Regions from separate parts of the Streptomyces altiplanensis genome, predicted to be linked through region 2. Evidence: riboswitches for the same ligand, from Rfam matches in the RefSeq annotation. Region 2 holds a riboswitch; the other holds the start of a gene.
What was found. Region 2 has a riboswitch for glycine ahead of gcvT (glycine cleavage system aminomethyltransferase GcvT). Riboswitches for the same ligand answer to the same signal wherever they lie in the genome.
Positions count from the first base shown of each region.

Region 1: it holds a riboswitch for glycine, as region 2 does, so the genes downstream of both, gcvP (aminomethyl-transferring glycine dehydrogenase) here and gcvT (glycine cleavage system aminomethyltransferase GcvT) in region 2, are expected to answer to the same signal.

Region 1 is NZ_JBSFUB010000065.1:25,962-37,340, reverse strand. Features, by position in the region: gene ACWD0Y_RS24900 (DUF881 domain-containing protein) at 1-67, shown strand, start outside; gene ACWD0Y_RS24895 (FHA domain-containing protein) at 150-1,106, shown strand; gene ftsR (transcriptional regulator FtsR) at 1,124-1,867, shown strand; gene ACWD0Y_RS24885 (bifunctional nuclease family protein) at 1,921-2,394, shown strand; gene ACWD0Y_RS24880 (MerR family transcriptional regulator) at 2,562-3,182, shown strand; gene ACWD0Y_RS24875 (DNA polymerase IV) at 3,251-4,684, shown strand; gene ACWD0Y_RS24870 (PRC-barrel domain-containing protein) at 4,612-4,977, opposite strand; glycine riboswitch at 5,093-5,189, shown strand; gene gcvP (aminomethyl-transferring glycine dehydrogenase) at 5,425-8,310, shown strand; gene ACWD0Y_RS24860 (DUF5999 family protein) at 8,425-8,622, opposite strand; gene ACWD0Y_RS24855 (hypothetical protein) at 8,953-9,555, opposite strand; gene ACWD0Y_RS24850 (glutamate-cysteine ligase family protein) at 10,052-11,379, shown strand, end outside.
Region 2 is NZ_JBSFUB010000017.1:56,148-67,526, reverse strand. Features, by position in the region: gene ACWD0Y_RS11285 (ABC transporter ATP-binding protein) at 1-366, opposite strand, end outside; gene ACWD0Y_RS11280 (ABC transporter permease) at 405-1,403, opposite strand; gene ACWD0Y_RS11275 (ABC transporter substrate-binding protein) at 1,520-3,298, opposite strand; gene ACWD0Y_RS11270 (ABC transporter permease) at 3,412-4,410, opposite strand; gene ACWD0Y_RS11265 (enhanced serine sensitivity protein SseB C-terminal domain-containing protein) at 4,827-5,627, opposite strand; gene ACWD0Y_RS11260 (enhanced serine sensitivity protein SseB) at 5,699-6,472, opposite strand; gene ACWD0Y_RS11255 (AAA family ATPase) at 6,483-7,223, opposite strand; glycine riboswitch at 7,394-7,512, shown strand; glycine riboswitch at 7,513-7,612, shown strand; gene gcvT (glycine cleavage system aminomethyltransferase GcvT) at 7,653-8,768, shown strand; gene gcvH (glycine cleavage system protein GcvH) at 8,827-9,207, shown strand; gene glyA (serine hydroxymethyltransferase) at 9,227-10,489, shown strand; gene ACWD0Y_RS11235 (L-serine ammonia-lyase) at 10,629-11,379, shown strand, end outside.

The sequences.
Region 1 (11,379 bases), on a different contig from region 2:
GAAGATCGTCGTGGATGCCTTGCGACCGGCGAAGCGGCCTGACTACGCTCGGTCGTCACCGCAGTGAGGCGGGGGCGAATGGGAGTACCGGGACAAGGGCATGAGGTTGCGGGGGGTCGGCGCACCGAAGGCATGGTGCGTGGTGGAAACTGTTTGGTGGATACGGACGTTGTGAAGATGTCCGGTTCGGCAGGTGTGTTCATTCAGGGTTCGTCCTGCCCCACGGGCGGGTCTGTTTCAGTCAAGGGGAATCGCCCGTGAAGTTGTTTGCGAAGTTGTTCGGCAAGAGTGCACGCGAGGACAGTGCGAACAGCACCGCCCGCCACCGTGCTCCGCGTGGTGGAGAAGCTGAGGAGCAGGGCGGTGAGCGCCCGCTCTTCCGGGACGAGGTCACTGGTCCAGGTGGTGACATTTCGGGCGGTCGGGGCGCGTCGGCTGTTGACCCCACCGGTCCTGGCCGCATAGGTTTCGGGGAATCGTCAGCCTCAAGTACGGGTGGAGAGTTTGCCTCCGATCCGTACGCATCCCATGCCCGTGAGGGGCAGCCGCGGCAGGAGGGTCCGTCCATGTCGGCCTTGCCGGTTTGTACGAGGTGCGGGCATCGCAATGCCGAGGCCAGTCGTTTCTGTTCCAACTGCGGAGCGCCGCTGCGGCCCGGAGTCGCCGCCGAGCGTCCCTCGGAGACGACGTCGACAATCTCCATTTCAGGGCTCGAGGCGTACGAGGCGGAAGTGACGGGGCAAACTGCTCTTCCCTCGCTCTCGCCCGAGGCCCAGGCGGCCGTCGACGCCCTTCCGCTGGGTGCGGCGCTGCTGGTGGTGCGACGCGGTCCGAATTCGGGCAGCCGCTTCCTCCTGGACGGTGAGCTGACCACGGCCGGCAGGCACCCGCAGAGCGACATCTTCCTCGACGACGTGACCGTCTCACGGCGTCATGTGGAATTCCGTCGGGGTGCTGACGGCGGATTCACCGTCTCGGATGTCGGCAGTCTCAACGGCACCTACGTCAATCGGGAGCGGATCGACTCGGTTCCGCTGTCGAACGGCGACGAGGTGCAGATCGGTAAGTACCGGCTGGTCTTCTACGCGAGCCAGCGGGCCATCTGACCCGTACGGGAAGGTCCATGCTGCGAACACTGACGGGCGGTGCCGGAGACGGCACCGCCACCGCAGGCGGTCGGCTGGTGAGTATCGGCACCGTGCTGAACCTGTTGCGCGACGAGTTTCCCGAGGTCACCATCTCCAAGATTCGTTTTCTGGAGACCGAGGGACTTGTCGAACCGCAGCGGACACCCTCCGGATACCGCAAATTCAGCCCGGACGACATCGAGCGGCTGGCCCAGGTGCTGCGTATGCAGCGCGACTACTATCTTCCGCTCAAGGTCATCCGCGAGCATCTCGAAGCGCTGGAGCGCGGTGAGCAGGTGCAGCTTCCGTCTGCCGGCGGGCCGCGTGACGTGCACGACGGCTCGCCGGAGGTCGAGGCCGACCGCCCGGCCACAGTGCGGATCGGCCGCGCGGAGTTCCTGGCCGCCGCCGAGGTCGGCGAGAAGGAGCTCGAGGAGTGGGAGTCGTACGGCCTGATCTCGTCCCTGCCGGGTGGCGGGTACGACGCCGATGCCGTCACGGTGGCCAAGCTCGTCGCCGACCTGGGACGTTTCGGCCTGGAGCCGCGGCATCTGCGAGCGGTGAAAGCGGCGGCGGACCGGGAGGCCGGCCTGGTCGAGCAGGTCGTCGCTCCGCTGCGCCGGCACCGGAATCCGCAGACCAGAGCGCATGCGGAGGCCACGACCAAGGAGCTCGCGGAGCTGTCCGTCCGGCTCCATTCGGCCCTCATCCAGACGGCTCTCGGCGTACGGCTGCACTGAGCATGGGGGAGCCCGACTACCCAAACCTGCCAGGCACGTCCTAGGGTTGCTGTGTGAACGAGCTCGACGTCGTAGGTGTCCGGGTGGAAATGCCCTCGAACCAACCGATCGTGCTCCTGCGTGAAGTGGGAGGCGATCGGTACCTCCCCATCTGGATCGGGCCGGGGGAGGCGACCGCGATCGCCTTTGCCCAGCAGGGGATGGCCCCTGCCAGGCCGCTGACCCATGATCTCTTCAAGGATGTACTCGAAGCGGTCGGCCAGGAGCTCACCGAAGTCCGCATCACCGACCTGCGGGAAGGGGTCTTCTACGCTGAACTGGTCTTTGCCAGTGGAGTCGAGGTCAGTGCGAGGCCTTCGGACGCCATAGCGCTGGCACTGCGCACCGGAACGCCGATCTACGGCAGCGACGGCGTGCTGGACGACGCCGGTATCGCGATTCCCGACGAGCAGGAGGACGAGGTGGAGAAGTTCCGTGAGTTCCTCGACCAGATCTCTCCTGAGGACTTCGGGACCAACAGCCAGTGAGCCGTGCACCAGGGGCCGTCCGCGCATTCGAGTAGCCTTTCCCCGGAGTGGGGCACGGGAAACCACTCTCAGGGTGATTATCACTCGGCGTGCCGAGTGTGGCGATCGTTGACGCACCCCGGGTGACTGCCTACCGTCGACAGGGCAGGTCAAGGACGGAGGTCGGCGTGAGAAGCAGCGGCGACGGTACGGTGGCGGGCGGGCCGTATCCGCTTCACGGCAGTGCGGTCGGCCCTCTGGCGGGGCGGCAGAGCGTGACGTCGGCCATGGGCGGGACAGCGGCGGCCGACAGCACGGAGAGCATCGGGTACCGGGGGCCGACCGCGTGCGCGGCGGCTGGTATCACGTACCGGCAGCTTGACTACTGGGCACGCACGGGGCTGGTCGAGCCGAGCGTGCGGCCCGCTTACGGGTCGGGTACGCAGCGTCTCTACAGCTTTCGCGACGTCGTCGTCCTCAAGATCGTCAAGCGGTTCCTGGACACCGGTGTCGCACTGCAGAACATCCGCGCCGCCGTCCAGCACCTGCGGGCCCGCGGGTTCCAGGACCTCGAGCGGATGACGCTCATGAGTGACGGTGCGACGGTGTACGAGTGCTCGTCGCCCGACGAGGTCGTCGAACTTCTCCAGGGCGGGCAGGGCGTGTTCGGGATCGCCGTGGGCGTGGTCTGGCGGGACGTGGAGAGCGCGCTGTCCCAGCTGCACGGCGAGCGCGTCGACACGGGCGAGACGCTGGTGGGCCACAACCCCACCGACGAGCTCGCCCGGCGCCGCAACAAGGCGGTCTGACGGGCGGTCCGGCCTCCTGCCGTGCTGCCGGCCGCCGATTGTCAGTGCCGTACGGCAGCATCGGTGGTGTGAGATCCGCGCCCACCATCCTGCATCTCGACATGGATGCCTTCTACGCCGCCGCAGAGCAGGCGGCGAAGCCGAGTCTGCGCGGAAAGCCCGTGGTGGTCGGCGGTATCGGAACCCGCGGGGTCGTCGCCACTGCCTCGTACGAAGCCAGGCGCTTCGGGGTGCACTCCGCGATGCCGGTGGCCCAGGCACGCCGGCTGTGCCCGAACGCCGCCTATCTGATGCCGCGCTTCTCCCTCTACCGTGCCGTGAGCGAACAGGTCATGGAACTCCTCGGCCGGCTCTCCCCGCTGGTGGAGCCGCTGAGCCTCGACGAGGCCTTCGTCGACCTGGAGGCGGGCGGGGTGGCCGACGACTCGGCCTCCGCCCGCAGGGCCGGAGAGCGGCTGCGGACGGACATCCGGGCGGTCACGGGGCTCACGGGGTCAGTGGGGCTCGCGGGCTCCAAGATGCTCGCGAAGATCGCGTCGGAGCAGGCCAAGCCGGACGGGCTGACGCTCATAGAGCCGGGCACCGAGCGCGAGCTGCTGGGGCCGATGCCCGTACGGACACTGCCGGGGGTCGGGCCTGCGACCGGGGAGCACCTTCGGCGGGCGGGGATGACGGCCGTCGTCGACCTGGTGGAAGCGGGCGAGGACGAGCTCGTACGGCTGCTGGGGAAGGCGCACGGGGTCTCGCTGTACCGGATGGCCGTCGGGCACGACGACCGGCCCGTGGTGGCCGAGCGGGACGCGAAATCGGTGTCGGTCGAGGACACCTTCGAGGTGGACCTGCATGACCGGGTCAGGATCAGGACCGAAGTGGTCCGGCTGTCCGACCGGTGTGTGCAGCGGTTGCGGACGGCCGGGCGGTCGGGCAGGACGGTGGTCCTCAAGGTGCGGAGGTACGACTTCTCGACGCTGACGCGTTCCGAGACGCTGCGTGGGCCGACGGACGACCCGGCGGTGGTGCGGGAGGCCGCAGGGCGGCTGCTGGAGTCCGTGGACACCACGGGCGGGGTGCGGCTGCTCGGGGTGGGGGTCACCGGGCTCGCCGACTTCACGCAGGAGGACCTTTTCGCCCAGGCGGCCGGTGAGCGGGCGCAGGCGGAGTCGCAGTCGGCGGAAGAAGCCGTGGAGGCGGATCCGGGCGGCGGCGGGGCGCCGGTGCCCGAGGCGCCGCCGGAGCGCCGGTGGCTGGCCGGGCAGGACGTGCGGCACGCCGTGTACGGAGCGGGATGGGTGCAGGGCAGCGGGGTCGGGAGGGTCACCGTGCGGTTCGAGGAGCCGACGTCGGCGCCCGGGCGGGTGCGGACCTTCAAGGTGGACGATCCGGATCTGGTGCCGTCGGATCCGCTCCCGCTGGTGAGGGCGGCCGGGGATCAGGCGGGGTCGTCTCCGGCCAGCCGGCCGAAGTCCCGGTCGGGGGCGGGGGAGGCGACGTCGAGCCCGTAGTGGTGGTAGAGCTGGAGTTCCTGCTCGGGGGAGAGGTGGCGGCCGACGCCGAAGTCCGGGGCGTCCTTGATCAGCGCGCGGTCGTAGGGGACGCGGAGGGAGTCGTTCACGACCGTGCTGGGTTCCAGGGGGACGAAGGCGTCGCGGCCGAAGAGGCCGGTGCGTACGGCTGCCCATTCGGGCACTCCCGTGGCGTCGTCGAGGTACACCTCGTCCACCGTTCCGATCTTGTTGCCGTTGCGGTCGAACGCCTTGCGGCCGATCAGACTGCGCGGATCGATGTCGGTCTGCACGGTCCCTCCAACTGATCGCAGCTGCTCCGTAAGACCCTACGAAAGTGCACAACTGTGGACTCGGCCACTCGAGGGATCCGCGACGAGGCTCGCTGGTAGGCTGGCAAATGGCTGCTGACCCCGTGCGGGAGAGTCTCCGGTGAACATGCCGGGGACGCCGAAGGAGCAAATCCTCCCCGGAATCTCTCAGGCCCCCGTACCGCACGGACGAGGTCACTCTGGAAAGCAGGGCGGGCGTCGGACGGGCATGTGCTGGAGAAGAGCACAGCACCTGTTGCGGCTCCCTTCCTCACCGACGGTGAAAGCCGGAACGACCCTCGGCGTCAGCGACGTCCGTACGGTCTTCCGGTGAAGCTCTCAGGTTGAGATGACAGAGGGGGAGGCCGTCCGGGTACCCGTGCCGTGGTGCCCCTCGCAGGTCGCGTCAGACCAGGAGGCCTTCCGCAGATGACCGCAAACCGCATTCCGCTCTCACAGCTTGAGCGTGGCATCCCCTTCGAGCAGCGCCACATCGGGCCCGATGCCGGAGCTCAGGCCAAGATGCTCGCCCAGGTCGGTTACGGCTCGCTCGACGAGCTGACCGCGGCCGCGGTGCCGGACGTCATCAAGAGCGCCGAGGCGCTCGGGCTGCCCGACGCCCGCACGGAGGCCGAGGTCCTGGCCGAGCTGCGTACGCTCGCGGACCGCAACCAGGTGCTCGCCCCGATGATCGGGCTCGGCTACTACGGCACCTTCACGCCGCCGGTGATCCTGCGCAACGTCATGGAGAACCCGGCCTGGTACACGGCGTACACGCCCTACCAGCCGGAGATCTCGCAGGGCCGCCTGGAGGCGCTGCTCAACTTCCAGACGATGGTCGCCGACCTGACCGGTCTGCCGACCTCGGGCGCCTCGCTGCTCGACGAGGGCACCGCGGCCGCCGAGGCCATGGCGCTCTCGCGCCGCGTCGGCAAGGTCAAGAACGGCGTCTTCCTGATCGACTCGGACACGCTGCCGCAGACCGTGGCCGTCATCCGGACGCGTGCGGAGCCGACCGGGGTCGACGTCGTCGTCGCTGATCTGTCCGGAGGCATTCCGGCCGAGGCCGCCGAGCGTGGTGTCTTCGGTGTGCTGCTTCAGTACCCGGGCGCCTCGGGCGCCGTACGGGACATCAAGCCCGTCATCGAGCAGGCGCACGAGCTCGGTGCGATCGTCACCGTCGCCGCCGACCTGCTGGCGCTGACGCTGCTGACCTCGCCCGGCGAGCTCGGCGCGGACATCGCGGTGGGCACCACCCAGCGCTTCGGCGTCCCGATGGGCTTCGGCGGCCCGCACGCCGGGTTCATGGCCGTACGCGAGAAGTTCGCGCGCAGCCTGCCGGGGCGGCTCGTGGGTGTCTCCGTAGACGCCGACGGCAACAAGGCGTACCGGCTGGCGCTCCAGACGCGTGAGCAGCACATCCGCCGGGAGAAGGCCACCAGCAACATCTGCACCGCGCAGGTGCTGCTCGCGGTCATGGCCGGGATGTACGCCGTCTACCACGGCCCCGACGGGCTGCGCGGCATCGCGCGCCGCACGCACCGCTACGCGACGCTGCTCGCCGAGGGCCTGCGGGCCGGCGGGGTCGAGGTCGTGCACGGCTCGTACTTCGACACGCTGACCGCGCGGGTCCCGGGCAGGGCGGCCGACGTCGTCGCCGCGGCCCGTGAGGGCGGGGTCAACCTGTACCTGGCCGATGCCGACCACGTCTCCATGGCCTGCGACGAGACGACGGGCCGCGCGCAGATCGCCGCGGTCTGGGCGGCCTTCGGGGTCGACGCCGACATCGAGGCGCTCGACGCGCAGGCGGCCGACGCGCTGCCCGAGGGTCTGCTGCGGACCGACGAGGTCCTCACGCACCCCGTCTTCCACCAGCACCGCTCCGAGACCGCGATGCTGCGCTACCTGCGCAAGCTCGCCGACCGCGACTACGCGCTCGACCGCGGCATGATCCCGCTCGGCTCCTGCACGATGAAGCTGAACGCGACCACCGAGATGGAGCCGGTCACCTGGCCCGAGTTCGGGGCGGTCCACCCCTTCGCGCCGGTCGAGCAGGCGCAGGGGTACCTGACGCTCATCCGGGAGCTGGAGGAGCGGCTGGCCGAGGTCACCGGGTACGACGCGGTGTCGATCCAGCCGAACGCCGGTTCGCAGGGCGAGCTCGCGGGCCTGCTGGCGGTACGGGCGTACCACCGGGCCAACGGCGACGACCAGCGCACGGTCTGCCTGATCCCGTCGTCCGCGCACGGCACCAACGCGGCGAGCGCGGTCATGGCCGGCATGAAGGTCGTCGTCGTCAAGACCCGTGAGGACGGCGAGGTCGACGTCGAGGACCTGCACGCCAAGATCGAGCAGTACCGCGACGAGCTGTCGGTGCTGATGATCACCTACCCGTCCACGCACGGGGTGTTCGAGGAGCACGTCGCCGACATCTGCGCGACGGTGCACGAGGCCGGCGGTCAGGTCTACGTCGACGGCGCCAACCTCAACGCGCTGGTCGGGCTCGCCAAGCCGGGCAAGTTCGGCGGCGACGTCTCGCACCTGAACCTGCACAAGACCTTCTGCATCCCGCACGGCGGCGGCGGCCCCGGCGTCGGTCCGGTCGGTGTCCGGGCCCACCTGGCGCCGTACCTGCCGAACCACCCGCTCCAGCCGACGGCCGGCCCGGAGACGGGCGTGGGGCCCATCTCGGCCGCCCCGTGGGGCTCGGCGGGCATCCTGCCGATCTCGTGGGCGTACGTCCGCCTGATGGGCGGCGAGGGGCTCAAGCGCGCCACGCAGGTCGCCGTGCTCGCGGCGAACTACATCGCCAAGCGGCTGGAGCCGCACTACCCCGTGCTCTACACCGGCCCCAACGGGCTGGTGGCGCACGAGGCCATCGTCGACCTGCGGCCGCTGTCGAAGGCGACGGGCGTCAGTGTGGACGACATCGCCAAGCGCCTCATCGACTACGGCTTCCACGCGCCGACCATGTCGTTCCCGGTGGCGGGGACGCTGATGATCGAGCCGACCGAGAGCGAGGACCTGGCGGAGATCGACCGGTTCTGCGACACGATGATCGCCATTCGCGCGGAGATCGAGAAGGTCGCGTCGGGCGAGTGGCCCGCGGACGACAACCCGCTGCGCAACGCGCCGCACACGGCGGCCGCGCTGGGCGGCGAGTGGGAGCACGCGTACAGCCGTGAGGTGGCGGTCTTCCCGGCCGGGGTGTCGGCCCCGGACAAGTACTGGCCGCCGGTGCGCCGGATCGACGGCGCGTTCGGTGACCGCAACCTCGTCTGCTCGTGCCCGCCGCTGGACGCGTACGACAACTGACGGGCGCGGTAACGGCGCAGGGGCGCGAACAAGCGCCGGGGCCGGTTCGGAGATTCCTCCGGGCCGGCCCCTCGTCGTATCGCCGTACGGCCGTGATCCGGCGTACGGGCCGGGCTACGCGGCCCTGACGACGTCCAGCGGGCGGTGCGGGGCGATGATCTGGCCGTCCGGCAGCAGCTCACCGGTGTCCTCGAAGACGAGAACTCCGTTGCACAGCAGGCTCCAGCCCTGCTCCGGATGGTGTGCCACGAGACGGGCGGCTTCCCGATCGGCGGATTCGGCGGTCGGGCAGGCTGGCTTGTGCTGGCACATGGAAGGGTTCTTTCGCTGCGTTGTGGTGAGTGTCCTGCGGCTCGATGCGGTGCTCATGGCCGCCCCCCGTATCAGTCGGTCCGGTCCCAGTGTTGCCCTACGGGCGTCGATCCGCAGGGATTTCACGGCAGCTCTCCTTACTGATTAATGACGCATCACCCGTGCGGGCGGTTCAGCCCAACCGGGGCGTATCTTCGGGTGGTTCGGGGTGGCCGGTACGGGCTAGTCCGGATGGGCCAGCACTGTGCCCCGTGCCGGGGCGGGCACGGGGCACAGTGGACGTGGAAGGTGTCGCGAGGAGCTCGCGGGGGCTGGTGTGTGGCGCTGTCGTCAGGCGGACTGGCTGAGGAGCGGGGCGTCCGACGGCGGCGTGAGCCGGTGGGTCAGCAGCGGCAGCAGGTCGGCGACCCGGTGCGGGCGGTGCGAGGCGATGCCGGGCGGGGCGGGCGCCAGGGGCACGAGCAGGTCCGCCGGCAGCGGCATCGTGTCGGAGGCGTCGGTGTGTGCTTCAGGGCCGTCGTGCAGCCACAGGGTGAGCATGTAGAGCTCCGGCACGGACAGCAGGCGGGGCTGGTAGCGCGTCGTCATCGTCTCGGCCTGACGCAGCGCGCGCTCGCTGGAGGTGATGTACGGGCCCTCGCAGAAATGGGAGAAGGCCCACCCGTCGGGGGTGAGCATGCTGTCGGCGGCGGCCACCGTGCGGTCGCCGCTGCGGATCAGGAACCGCCAGCCGGTCAGCCGGGTGCGCAGCGGCATGCCGGAGGGAATGATCCCGTCCAGGACGTGGACGGGAAGAGGGAACTCGGGGCTCAGGGGTCCCTGGGCCGTACGGAGGGCCGCGGGACGGGCCTCCCGGACGGCGGTGGGGGAACCGAGTGCCGCGAGGACGCTGCGCAGGGCGGGCGCGGGAGCCGGGGGGACAAGCAGCGGCATGGTGGGTCGCCTCTCACTTGGGAGACACGGTGATGCGTGGGCAGTGCGGACGGCGCTGTCTGCGTGTGATGCAGGTGCGGGGTCAGAGGGGGGCCGTGGGGCGATGGCCGGGGCGCCAACTCTCTGCCTCGTCTGCGGAGTTTATACGAGACGTGTTCACATGGTGTTTCAGCTAGCGGTCTTCGGTATTGCAGGCAAGGCTGTATCAAGACCTTTTTCTGGGGAGAATCTACCCATTCAGCGGGAGCGCAGGCCTGTGGCCTGGAAAGTTCCGGCGGAAGCGGTAGGCCGGAAATCATCGGATTTTTTCACCGGCAGCGGAGGGCTGGTATCTGCTTTCTGCCGCATGCCGAGTGAATGTGCCGCTGGGCTTCTCCGCCGAGAGTACCCGGTCCTCGGCAGCCGCGGGACGTTACGGATCAGCATGTCTGGGCATCATCGATCGTGACGTGAATGCCCGATGCTGTGAGCCGCCCACTCGAGGAGGGGTACTTCGATGGGGGAGAAGGTCGTAGCAGGCGGGTTCGATCTGTCGGACCGGCAGCGGTACCGGAGGAAACTCCAGCAGTGCCTGGAGGGGCTGGAGCGGCTGCTGGCGGAGAAGCGCTTCGACCGTCCCAGGAACCTCATGGGGCTGGAGATCGAGCTCAATCTCGCCGGAGCCGACGGGATGCCGGCGATGGTGAACGCGGAGGTCCTCGACCGGATCGCCAGCAGTGATTTCCAGACCGAACTCGGAATGTTCAATCTGGAAGTGAATATTGTTCCGCACCGGCTGGGAGGCCACGTCTTCGATCAGCTGGCAGAGGAGTTGCGCACCAGCCTGGGGTATGCCGACAGAAAGGCGCGGGAGGTCGCCGCGGGCATTGTGATGATCGGAATTCTGCCGACACTCGGGCGTCATGATCTGGTTTCGGCGAACCTCTCCGACATCGACCGCTACCAGCTGCTCAATGATCAGATCGTCGCCGCGCGGGGCGAGGACTTCACCCTCGATATCGCCGGCGTGGAGCGTTTGACCTGTACCTTCGCCTCCATTACGCCCGAAGCGGCCTGCACCTCCGTGCAGTTGCACCTCCAGGTCACGCCGAACCGGTTCGCGGACGTGTGGAACGCGGCCCAGGCGGTCGCGGCGGTGCAGATAGCCGTGGGCGCCAACTCGCCGTTCCTCTTCGGGCGCGAGCTGTGGCGCGAGTCGCGGCCGCCTCTCTTCCAGCAGGCCACCGACACCCGCCCGCCGGAGCTGAAGGCCCAGGGCGTACGGCCCAGGACGTGGTTCGGCGAGCGGTGGGTGGATTCGGCGTACGAGCTCTTCGAGGAGAACGTGCGCTACTTCCCGGCCCTCCTGCCGATATGCGACGACGAGGACCCGCTCCTGGTGCTCGACGACGGCGGGGTGCCGCGGCTCCAGGAGCTGGTGCTGCACAACGGAACGGTCTACCGCTGGAACCGGCCCGTGTACGGGCTGGTCGACGGCGTACCGCATCTGCGGGTCGAGAACAGGGTGCTGCCCGCGGGGCCGACGGTGACCGATGTGATCGCCAACGCGGCCTTCTACTACGGGCTGGTCCGGGCTCTCGCCGAGGACGCGCGGCCGGTGTGGAAGCGGCTTCCCTTCGAGGCCGCGGAGGAGAACTTCGACGCGGCCTGCCGCCACGGCATCGACGCGGAGATCGTCTGGCCGAAGCCGGGACGGGCGAACGGGACCGCGCGGGTGCCGGCCGTCAGGCTCGTACGGGAGGAGCTGCTGCCGCTGGCCGCGGCCGGGCTCGACGCCTGGGGCATCGAGCCCGCGGACCGCGACTACTACCTCGGCATCATCGA
Region 2 (11,379 bases):
CAGCGGGTCCTGGAAGATCATCGAGATCTCGCGGCCGCGCAGCTTGCGTACGTCGTCGGGGTCGGCGGACAGCAGTTCCTTGCCGTCCAGCCAGATCTCGCCGGAGATCTGCGCCTTGCGCCGGCCGTACTGGCCGACGGTGTGCAGGCCCATGATGCCGAGCGAGGTCACCGACTTGCCGGATCCGGACTCGCCCACGATGCCGAGGGTCTTGCCCTTCTCCAGCTGGAAGGAGAGGCCGTCCACCGACTTGACGAGACCGTCGTCGGTGGGGAAGTGCACCTTGAGGTCGCGCACGTCGAGGAAGGCGTCCGGCTGCGGGGAGCCGGTGCGTACGGGCTCCCCGACCGCACCGGTCTTCGTCAAGGGGGCTTCGGGGGCCTCCCCCGGGACAGGCACAGTGGTCACGAGAGCCTCACTCGGGGGTCGATCACGGAGTACAGGATGTCCACGACGAGGTTCGCGAGCACGACGGCCGCTGCGGCGATGAGCGTGACACCCAGGATGAGCGGAAGGTCGAAGTCGCCGATCGCCTTGACGGCCGCCTGGCCGAGGCCCGGGAGGCTGAAGGCGGTCTCGGTGAGGATCGCGCCGCCGACCAGGGCGCCGAGGTCCATGCCGAGGATGGTGAGGATCGGCGTCATCGTCGAGCGCAGCGCGTGCTTGCCGACGACGACCGGTTCGCTCAGGCCCTTGGCCCGGGCGGTGCGGATGTAGTCCTCGCCCAGGACCTCCAGCATGGTGGCGCGGGTGAGCCGGGCGTACATCGCGGCGTACAGGAAGGCGAGGGTCACCCACGGGAGCACCAGGCCGCTGAACCAGCCGAGCGGGTCCTGCGCGATGTCCACGTACTCGGCGTCGAACCAGCCGAGCTGGGTGCGGAAGACCGCCAGGGAGAGCAGCGCGGTGAAGTAGATCGGCAGCGACACACCGGCCAGCGCGAGGGTCATCGCCGCACGGTCGATCGCGGTACCCCGCTTGAGGGCGGAGATGATGCCGGTCGTGACACCGACGACGACCCACAGCACGCACGCACCGGCCGCCAGGGACAGCGTCACGGGGAGCCGCTCGGTCAGTACGGGCCAGATCTCCTGCTCCGTACGGAAGGAGTAGCCGAAGCACGGCGCGTCGCAGTGGAACGACGAACCGCCGCCTGTGTAGTCGCGGCCGACGAAGATCCCGCTGATGAAGTTCCAGAACTGCACCAGGATGGGATCGCCGAGGCCGAGCTTCTCCCGGACGCCTTCGACCGCGCCTGGGTCCGCCTGCTTGCCGATGAACATCGCGGCGGGGTCGCTGCCGGTCAGTTCCGGGATCACGTAGAAGATGCCGAAGGTCACGAGAGTGACCACGAGCAGCATCACGACGACGGCGGTCAGCCGCCTGATGAGGTATGCGAGCACTACGGTCGGCCCGGCGGCGGCCCGGGGATCCGGTGAGGGGTCCCCGGGCCGCCGCACGCGGCCATCACCTGCCCTTCGGGCTTAGCGGCGGGTGTGCCGGCGGAGCGAACGGACGGTCACTTGACGCCGAGGGAGGCGTAGTCGTAACGGCCGTTGTAGGAGTCGGCCGTGTAGACGTTGGTCAGCCGCGAGCTGCGCCAGATCACGTTCTTCTCGAAGGTGAAGGGCAGGTAGACCGCGGCCTCGGAGACCTTCTCGTTGATCTGCTTGTAGAACTCGGCGGCCTTGTCCGGGTCCGTCTCCAGCAGCGCCTTGTCGAACAGGGCGTCGATCGCCTTGTCCTTCATCATCGAGAAGTTGTTGTTGCCGCTGTCGAGGATGAAGCGGCTGTCGACCAGCGGCTGCGAGAAGCCCTGACCGGACGGGAAGTCGGCACCCCAGCCCATGATGATGATGCCGTAGTTCTTCTTCTCGACGTTCTTGGGAGCGCCGATGATGCCGGAGGTCTGCGCGCCGTCGTACTGGTCGATCTGCGCCTTGATGCCGACCTTCTCCAGCGACGCCTGCATCGACTCGGCGGTGGCGATCTCCTGCGGCTTGTTGTTGCGGACCGCGATCGTGGTCTCGAAGCCGTTCGGCTTGCCGCAGGCCTTGAGCTCTTCCTTGGCCTTCGCGACGTTGCCCGTGGTGTCCTTGAGGACGTTGTACGGGTCGTACTTCGGGTCGGAGCCCTTGATGCTCGGCGGCAGCATGTTGGTGGCGATGTCGCCGCCCGCCATCGGGCCGCCGCGCGCGGTCTGCAACGACTTGTGGTCGGAGCCGTAGATGACCGCCTTGCGGCAGTGGATGTTGTCCATCGGCTTGACCGTCTGCGGGAACACCGCGTACCGGATGAAGCCGGTCTGCGGGTTGTCGACGTTGGCCTTGTGGTCGCGCAGCGCCTTGGTGCGGCCGGCCGGGCTGATGCCGGTGGCGTTGATGTCGACGTCGTAGTCGCCCTCGATCAGGCGGTTGTCCATGTCGTCGGCGTTGGTGATGAGCTTGAGCGAGACCTTGTCCGGCAGTGCCTTGCGGACGGCGTCGCTCTCCTTCTTCCAGTTGGGGTTGCGGCTCAGCTCCATGCCCTTGTTGGGGGTGTAGGAGTCGATCTTGTACGGGCCGTTGGAGAAGGGCTTCAGGCCGTACTTCTCGACCGTGTCCTTGTCCTGGCGGACCGGCGTGGCGGCCGGCATGGCCAGCATCTGGAGGAAGTCGCCGTTGGGCTTCGGGAGCTTGAAGACGATGGTCTTGTCGTCCGGTGTCTCGATGGCCTTCAGACCGAGCTTGTCGGCCGACTTGTCCTTGTACGGACCCTTGTACTCCTTCTTCGGGTCCAGGACCTGCTGAAGGTAGATCGGGCCACCGGAGATCTTGTCCTGGGCCCAGATGCGCTCGATGCCGTACTTGATGTCCTTGGAGGTGACGGGCTTGCCGTCCTCCCATGTGACGTCGTCCTTCAGCGTGAAGGTGTACGTCTTCTTGTCCGCGGAGACCTTGCCCGTGTCGGTTGCCATGTCTGCGACGAGTTCGGTGGACTCGGTGCCCGCGGCCGGCTTGAAGGTGATCAGCTGGCGCGTGTAGTAGCGGGCGAAGTCCCACATGAAGCCGTAGTAACCGCGCTGCGGGTCCCAGGAGTCGGCGTCCTGCGTACCGATGAACTTGATCGTGCCGCCCTTCTTGTCCGAGGCGTTCGCGATCTTGCCGACGGCCGCGTTGAAGCCGGGGGCCTTGCCGTTGCCGTCGGCCCCGTCGTCCTTGCCTCCGCCGCCACAGGCCGCGGTGCCGACGAGCGCGGCGACGACGAGCGCCGCACTTGCGGCGAGCCGTCGCCTGGAAGAACTGTTGGCTGTCACGATCAGCAACCTCCGTGAGAGTGCCGGCCCTTGAGTGGGCCGACGGTTGTGGTGGCCTCCTGACACATCGGCAGGGGCGGCGCGTAGGGCGTGTGCGGGTGATACGGGACGAACGGTCAGCGGGAACCCTTCGGGTCCAGCGCGTCGCGCACGCCGTCGCCGAAGAGGTTGAAGGCCAGCACGGTGACGAAGATGGCCACGCCGGGCGCGATCATGAACATCGGATCCGCCTCGTAGTACTCCTTGGCCTTGGAGAGCATCTGCCCCCAGGAGGCGGTGGGCGGCTTGACTCCGGCGCCCAGGAAGCTCAGGGCGGCCTCGCTGAGGACGTTGGTCGGGATCATCAGCGTCGTGTAGACGGTGATCGGCGCGACCAGGTTGGGCAGCAGCTCCTTGAACAGGATGTACGTCCGGCCCGCGCCGAGGCTGCGAGCCGCCTCGACGTACTCGCGCTCCCGGAGGGAGAGCGTCTGGCCGCGGACGATCCGGCCGACGTACGGCCACCCGAAGAAGCCGATGACGACGATGAGCGCGCCGATGCGCACACCGGAACCGCTGAAGCCCCAGAGGGAGTTGGGCAGTACCGAGACCAGCGCGATGATGAAGAGGAGCTGCGGGAAGGCCAGCAGGACGTCCATCACGCGGCTGATCACCGCGTCGACCCAGCCGCCGAAGTAACCGGCGATGATCCCGAAGACCGTGCCGAGCGCGACGGCGAAGAGGGCCGCGAGGAAGGCGACCAGCAGCGAGATCCGGGCGCCGTAGACGAGGCGGCTGAACACGTCGCGGCCGTTGACCGGTTCGACTCCCAGCAGGAAGTCGGAGCTCATGCCGCCCCAGCTGCCGATCGGCGTGCCGAACAGCGGGTCGATCTTGTCCTCGTGGAAGTCGTTCGGCGGGTGGCCGAGCACACTGACGATCAAGGGCGCGAACACCGCGACCAGGATCAGGAACAACACGACGACGCCGCCGGCCAGTGCCACCTTGTCGCGCTTGAGCCGCACCCAGGCGATCTTCCAGGGCGAGCGGCCTTCGATGGCTTTCGCCGGGACATCGGCCGCGACGTCGACGGCCGCGGTCTGTGCCGCGTTCGTGTCGTGCAGTGGTGCCGTCATCGTGGTGGGGACCCCTCTCGGCTCGGCCGACGGTGGTCGGCCCGCGCCCGCCGCTGTAGCGGCTTGTTCGCATCGCAGGTGCAAGTGGTGCAGAAGGTGGTCGTACAAACGCATGTGACACAGGGAAAGCGGGTCGTACACAAGACCGACGTTCCTTGTTGCGGGAGTCTTCAACGAGCTCGCGATCACCCGCCAGACCTGGCGGGGAATGGATGCGCAACCGTGATGTGGCCTGCGGGCTTCCGTTATCCGAACATCTTGATCGGCTCAGCGGACCACAAGCATCCTTATGCACCAGACCGGACATGCCGCCCAACGGCCTTTATGAGCTACCGAATTGGGTTGTACGCACGATCGGCGAAATGAGTGGGGCCGGCCGGCCGGCGGGACGGGCGGGGCCGGCGGGGCGAGCGCGTTCAGTAGGCGCGCGGCGCCGGGTAGCCGTAGCCGCCCTGCGGGGCGGAGGAGGGCGCGGCGGGAGCCTGCGCCTCGCGGTCGTAGAACGGACGGGCGTTGGCGCGCAGCCACATGGCGACCGGGTCGTACGCGTCGGACATCGCGACGGTGGAGACGGGCAGCCCCTCGGGGACCGCGCCGACCGACTGCTGCATCATCGCGCGCACCGCGTCGACGGACTGCGGGCTCGTGTCGTAGAGGCCGAGTCCGATGGCCAGGTACGGCGCCCCGAGCGCCGGCTGCACCCAGGCGCGGCGCAGGGTGCGGACCGCGGGCGTACGGTGGGCGTTCTGCGTGAGCAGGGCGTAGAACTGGGGGATCTCAACGGCGGGTTCGGACAGCCGCAGCGGTCCGGCGGGCATCCGGTCGAGCCCCGTGGCGATACGCCGCAGATCGAGCCACGGGATGCCGAGGCCGCCGCCGGGCGCGTGCGGGTTCAGCCAGATGCCCCAGCGGTCGGGGAAGAGCGCGCGGGCGACGTCCTGGCCCGTGACCACTTCGTACGCCCGGCTCCAGCCGCTCGCGGCGAGTTCCTGGGCGGAGGTGACGCACGGCGCGTAACCGAGTCCGTCGACCTCCATGTTTCCGTACTGGGCGTCGGGGGAGCCCGCCTGGCCGTGCCAGAGCAGCATCCAGACCCGGCCGCCGGCCGGGTCGGCGAGGGCGCGCAGCAGCGCCTCGTACGCGTCGTACCGCCCGGGTGTCACCTGGCGCAGCATGTGCTCGACCTGCCCGGCCGCCGCAGTGCCTGACGCGCTCACCCTGGGTCCCGCCCCTCTTCGATCCACCGTGTTGCACCAGCTTAAGCGGCAGCACCGACACCGAGCACGAGTCAGGCGCGCGTGTAGAAGGGCCGCACCTTCTCCAGCATCCAGCCCGCGACCGGGTCCTGCGCCACGTCCAGCAGGAGCAGGTTGACCGGCCAGGGCACCTGGACCCGGCCGAGCGCCCGGCCGAGCGCGTCCATCGGGGCGTTCGGGTCGGCGCCCTCCCAGGTCGCCAGCTGTACGCCGACGAACAGCGTCGGGGACTCGCCCTCGATACTGGCGAGCGCCCGGCGGGCGGTCACCACCACACCGCTCTCCTCGAACTCACCGGCCGCGGCGGAGAGGAAGTCGACCGGCTCCTCCTGCCAGTCCGGCTCGAAGAGCCGCACCCTGCCCCCGGTGGCCGGCCCGTCCAGCGGCGTACGGCCGGCCCGGCAGAGCTCGGCGACGGCGGGCGGCGGCAGCGGCACGCCGACCGCGCCGTCCGGGTTCACGGCGATGCCGAGCTGCGGGGGCAGGCCGCGGGCGAACTCGCGGGCGGGCGCCACGGCGAAGGACATGTGGGGCCCGGCGCACCGGCGCAGCTGCTCCTCGGAGCTGTACACGGGGACGTACGCCTCGCCGTGGAGGTCCAGGGTGGGCAGGTCGAGGTTCGGGGAGTCGGGCCCGCCGCCGTTCGGCAGCGGCACCCACACCTGGCTGCGCCCCAGCACCTCGACGATGCGGGCGCCCGCGGCGGGGGCGCCGAGCGAGGCGGCCAGCACCTCTTCGAGCTCGTTGCCGGGCCAGCCGCCTCCGCCGTGCGGGTGGGCGGGCAGGGGGATGTCTGGGTAGTCCACGGGCACGACCCTAACGCGGCGCCGGCGGTGCCCCGAGGGGCTGTTCCCCTAACCGGAGCCGCGTCCCGGCCGGGAAGCCGATCCCCGCCAGCGCCCCCGCCGCGTCCCGGTCCAGCAGCACCGCCGACGCGCAGCCGGCCGGGAGCCTGCCGCCCTCCGCGTCCCGGACCAGCCGGCCCACCGCCCGCCGGTGCCGGGCGAACGCGTAGCCCGAGACCCCGCGGCCCCGCTCCTCCTGGCCGGCCCGCGCCACCTGCGGCGTCACGTCGAGCAGCACCAGGTGCAGGGCGACGCCCCGCCGGCGGGCGTCGCGCGCCAGCCAGCGCCGCACCCAGGCGAGCGTGCCGCAGTCGTGGACCACGACGCTCCCGCCGGACCGCAGGGCGCGCCGCAGCCCGGCGTAGTGGGCGGCCCGTACGAGGGGGCGGTAGAGCGCGTACGGCAGCAGGCGCGGCATGCGCGCCTCCCACCGCTCGCGGACGTCCTGCGAGTCGATGCGGTGCACCCCCTCCGTCGCCGTACGCCGGATGAGGGTGCTCTTGCCGCTGCCGGGCAGCCCCGAGACGACCACGACGTCGCCGGCCGCGAAGGCCAGCGTCCGCGGGCTGCGCCCGGCCCGCTCGCGCAGGTCGCGGACGGTGGGCACCGGCCGGCGGGCGCTCTCCCCGGCCTGCACGCCCTGCGGTGCGGGCACCGTGCCGTGCGTGGTGCCCGCGGTCGTCACGTACGTACCGGGCCGCTGCAACGTCATCGCACTCCCCCTGTCAGGTGTCCCCGCCCTTTTCCCCACCCTTGCCCAAGAAGTGTAAAGAAAAGGTAATGCGTCACAAGTGATTTGCGTCTGTGCCGGGGTGCCGCCCGGCCGCCCCGCCGGCGGAGGATGCGTGCAATGATGTGCGCGCCAACTCCATACCGGCCGCTTGAATCCGCGCGGGAGAGTCCGAAGCACGCAGAAGCACTCCAGGAGTGCCCGGTGCCCAGGACGCCGAAGGAGCAAGTCCCTCCCTTGAATCTCTCAGGCCCCGTACCGCGCGGGCGAGGCATATCTGAAAAGCGGGCCGCCGTGTCGCGGCTCCACCCAAGGTGCAAGCCGGGACTCTCCCGGTGAACCTCTCAGGTTCCGATGACAGATGGGGAGGATTGTCCTCACCTGTCATGCCCTGCCCTGGGAGCCCCACACATGAGCAACGCCCCCCGTCACACCGCCCTCGACGCGACTCATCGTTCGCTGGGCGCGACCATGACCGACTTCGCGGGCTGGGACATGCCGCTGCGGTACGCCAGCGAGCGCGACGAGCACAACGCCGTACGGACCCGCGCGGGCCTCTTCGACCTCTCCCACATGGGCGAGATCACCGTCACCGGCCCCCAGGCCGTGAACGCCCTCGACTACGCGCTCGTCGGCAACATCGGCACGATCGGCCTCGGCCGCGCCCGCTACACCATGATCTGCCAGGAGGACGGCGGGATCCTCGACGACCTGATCGTGTACCGGCTGGCCGAAACCGAGTACATGGTGGTGGCCAACGCCGGAAACGCCCAGACCGTCCTCGACGCGATCACCGGGCGCGCGGCCGGATTCGACGCCGTCGTACGGGACGACCGTGACGCGTACGCCCTGATCGCCGTCCAGGGCCCCGAGTCCCCCGGGATCCTGAAGTCCGTCACCGACGCCGACCTCGACGGCCTGAAGTACTACGCCGGTCTGCCCGGCACCGTCGCCGGCGTCCCCGCCCTCATCGCCCGTACCGGCTACACCGGCGAGGACGGTTTCGAGCTGTTCGTGGCCCCGGCCGACGCCGAGAAGCTGTGGCAGGCGCTGACGGACGCGGGCAAGGACGCCGGTCTCGTCCCCGCCGGCCTCTCCTGCCGCGACACGCTGCGCCTCGAAGCGGGCATGCCCCTGTACGGGCACGAGCTGACCACCGCGCTGACCCCCTTCGACGCGGGTCTTGGCCGGGTCGTGAAGTTCGAGAAGGAGGGCGACTTCGTCGGCCGCGCCGCGCTCGAGGCCGCCGCCGAGCGCGCCGAGACCGCGCCGCCGCGCAAGCTGGTCGGCCTGGTCGCCGAGGGCCGCCGCGTCCCGCGCGCCGGTTTCCCCGTGGTCGCCGACGGCAGGGTCATCGGCGAGGTCACCTCGGGCGCCCCGTCCCCGACGCTCGGCAGGCCGATCGCCATGGCGTACGTCGACGCCGCGCACGCGGCGCCCGGCACCTCCGGCGTCGGCGTCGACATCCGCGGTACGCATGAGCCGTACGAGGTCGTTGCGCTGCCGTTCTACAAGCGCCAGAAGTGACCCCCCGCACAACCTTCCCGTTCACCAGCACTCCCCCGCGTACAGGAGAATTCAGGTCATGAGCAACCCCCAGCAGCTGCGTTACAGCAAGGAGCACGAGTGGCTGTCGACCGCCGAGGACGGCGTCGCGACGGTCGGTATCACGGAGTTCGCGGCCAACGCGCTCGGTGACGTCGTCTACGCCCAGCTCCCGGAGGTCGGTGACACGGTGACCGCGGGCGAGACCTGCGGCGAGCTGGAGTCGACCAAGTCGGTCAGCGACCTGTACTCCCCGGTGACCGGTGAGGTCGTCGAGTCCAACCAGGACGTCGTGGACGACCCGTCGCTGGTGAATTCCGCCCCCTTCGAGGGCGGCTGGCTCTTCAAGGTGCACGTCGCGGAGGAGCCGGCCGACCTGCTCTCCGCCGACGAGTACAACGCCTTCTCCTCCGGCAACTAAGACCTCGAACGGGACCGTGATGACGCTTCTCAACACTCCCCTCCATGAGCTCGACCCGGACGTCGCCGCCGCCGTCGACGCCGAGCTGCTCCGCCAGCAGTCCACCCTCGAAATGATCGCCTCGGAGAACTTCGCTCCGGTCGCGGTCATGGAGGCGCAGGGCTCCGTCCTCACCAACAAGTACGCAGAGGGCTACCCGGGCCGCCGCTACTACGGCGGCTGCGAGCACGTCGACGTGGTCGAGCAGATCGCCATCGACCGCATCAAGGCGCTCTTCGGCGCCGAGCACGCGAACGTACAGCCGCACTCGGGCGCCCAGGCCAACGCGGCCGCGATGTTCGCTCTGCTGAAGCCCGGCGACACGATCATGGGCCTGAACCTGGCCCACGGCGGTCACCTGACCCACGGCATGAAGATCAACTTCTCCGGCAAGCTCTACAACGTGGTCGCGTACCACGTGGACGACGCCACCGGCGAGGTCGACATGGCCGAGGTCGAGCGCCTCGCCAAGGAGTCGAAGCCGAAGCTGATCGTGGCCGGCTGGTCCGCGTACCCGCGTCAGCTGGACTTCGCCGCCTTCCGCCGCATCGCGGACGAGGTCGGCGCGTACCTCATGGTCGACATGGCGCACTTCGCCGGTCTGGTCGCCGCGGGCCTGCACCCCAACCCGGTGCCGCACGCCCACGTCGTCACCACGACCACGCACAAGACCCTCGGCGGCCCGCGCGGCGGAGTCATCCTCTCCACCGCCGAGCTCGCCAAGAAGATCAACTCGGCGGTCTTCCCCGGTCAGCAGGGCGGCCCGCTGGAGCACGTCATCGCCGCGAAGGCCGTCTCCTTCAAGGTGGCCGCGAGCGAGGAGTTCAAGGAGCGCCAGCAGCGCACCCTGGACGGCGCCCGCGTCCTGGCCGAGCGTCTGGTGCAGCCCGACGTCACCGAGCACGGCGTGTCCGTCCTCACCGGCGGCACGGACGTCCACCTGGTCCTCGTCGACCTGCGGAACTCCGAGCTCGACGGCCAGCAGGCCGAGGACCGCCTGCACGGTCTCGGCATCACGGTCAACCGCAACGCCATCCCGAACGACCCCCGGCCCCCGATGGTCACCTCGGGTCTGCGGATCGGTACGCCGGCCCTGGCCACCCGCGGCTTCCAGGCCGAGGACTTCGCCGAGGTCGCGGACATCATCGCCGAGGCGCTGAAGCCGTCGTACGACGCCGAGGCCCTGTCCGCCCGGGTGACCGCCCTGGCCGGCAAGCACCCGCTTTACCCTGGTCTGAAGTAGTTACGTACGACACAGACTGAAATCCGGGGCACCGCGCACACTGAACAGTGAGTGCGGTGCCCCGCACCTTGTACCCGCCATTGATCATCTGCACCACCCCCGGCAGACAACGGCGTCTACCCACCCTTAGGAGTCCCCCGTGGCCATCTCGGTCTTCGACCTGTTCTCGATCGGCATCGGACCCTCCAGCTCTCATACGGTCGGGCCGATGCGCGCCGCCCGGCTCTTCGCGGGGCGCCTCAAGAACGACGGCCTGATGGCCCACACCACCTCGATACGCGCCGAGCTGTTCGGCTCGCTCGGGGCGACCGGTCACGGCCACGGCACCCCGAAGGCCGTGCTGCTCGGCCTGGAGGGGAACTCCCCGCGCACGGTCGACGTCGAGACCGCCGACGACCGGGTCGAGCGGATCAAGGCGGACCGGCGCATCAATCTGCTCGGTGCGCACGAGATCGGCTTCGACTTCGACGAGGACCTGGTCCTGCACCGCCGCAAGGCCCTCCCGTACCACGCCAACGGCATGACCCTGTGGGCGTACGACGCCCAGGGCGCGCCGCTGCTGGAGAAGACGTACTACTCGGTGGGCGGCGGTTTCGTCGTCGACGAGGACGCGGTCGGCGAGGACCGGATCAAGCTCGACGACACCGTGCTGAAGTACCCCTTCCGCACCGGTGACGAGCTGCTGCGCCTGGCCCGGGAGACCGGCCTGTCGATCTCCGCCCTGATGCTGGAGAACGAGAAGGCCTGGCGGACGGAGCCCGAGATCCGCGAGGGGCTGCTGGAGATCTGGCGGGCCATGCAGGACTGCGTCGCGCGCGGCATGTCCCAGGAGGGCATCCTGCCCGGCGGCCTGAAGGTGCGCCGGCGCGCCGCGAACACCGCCCGCAAGC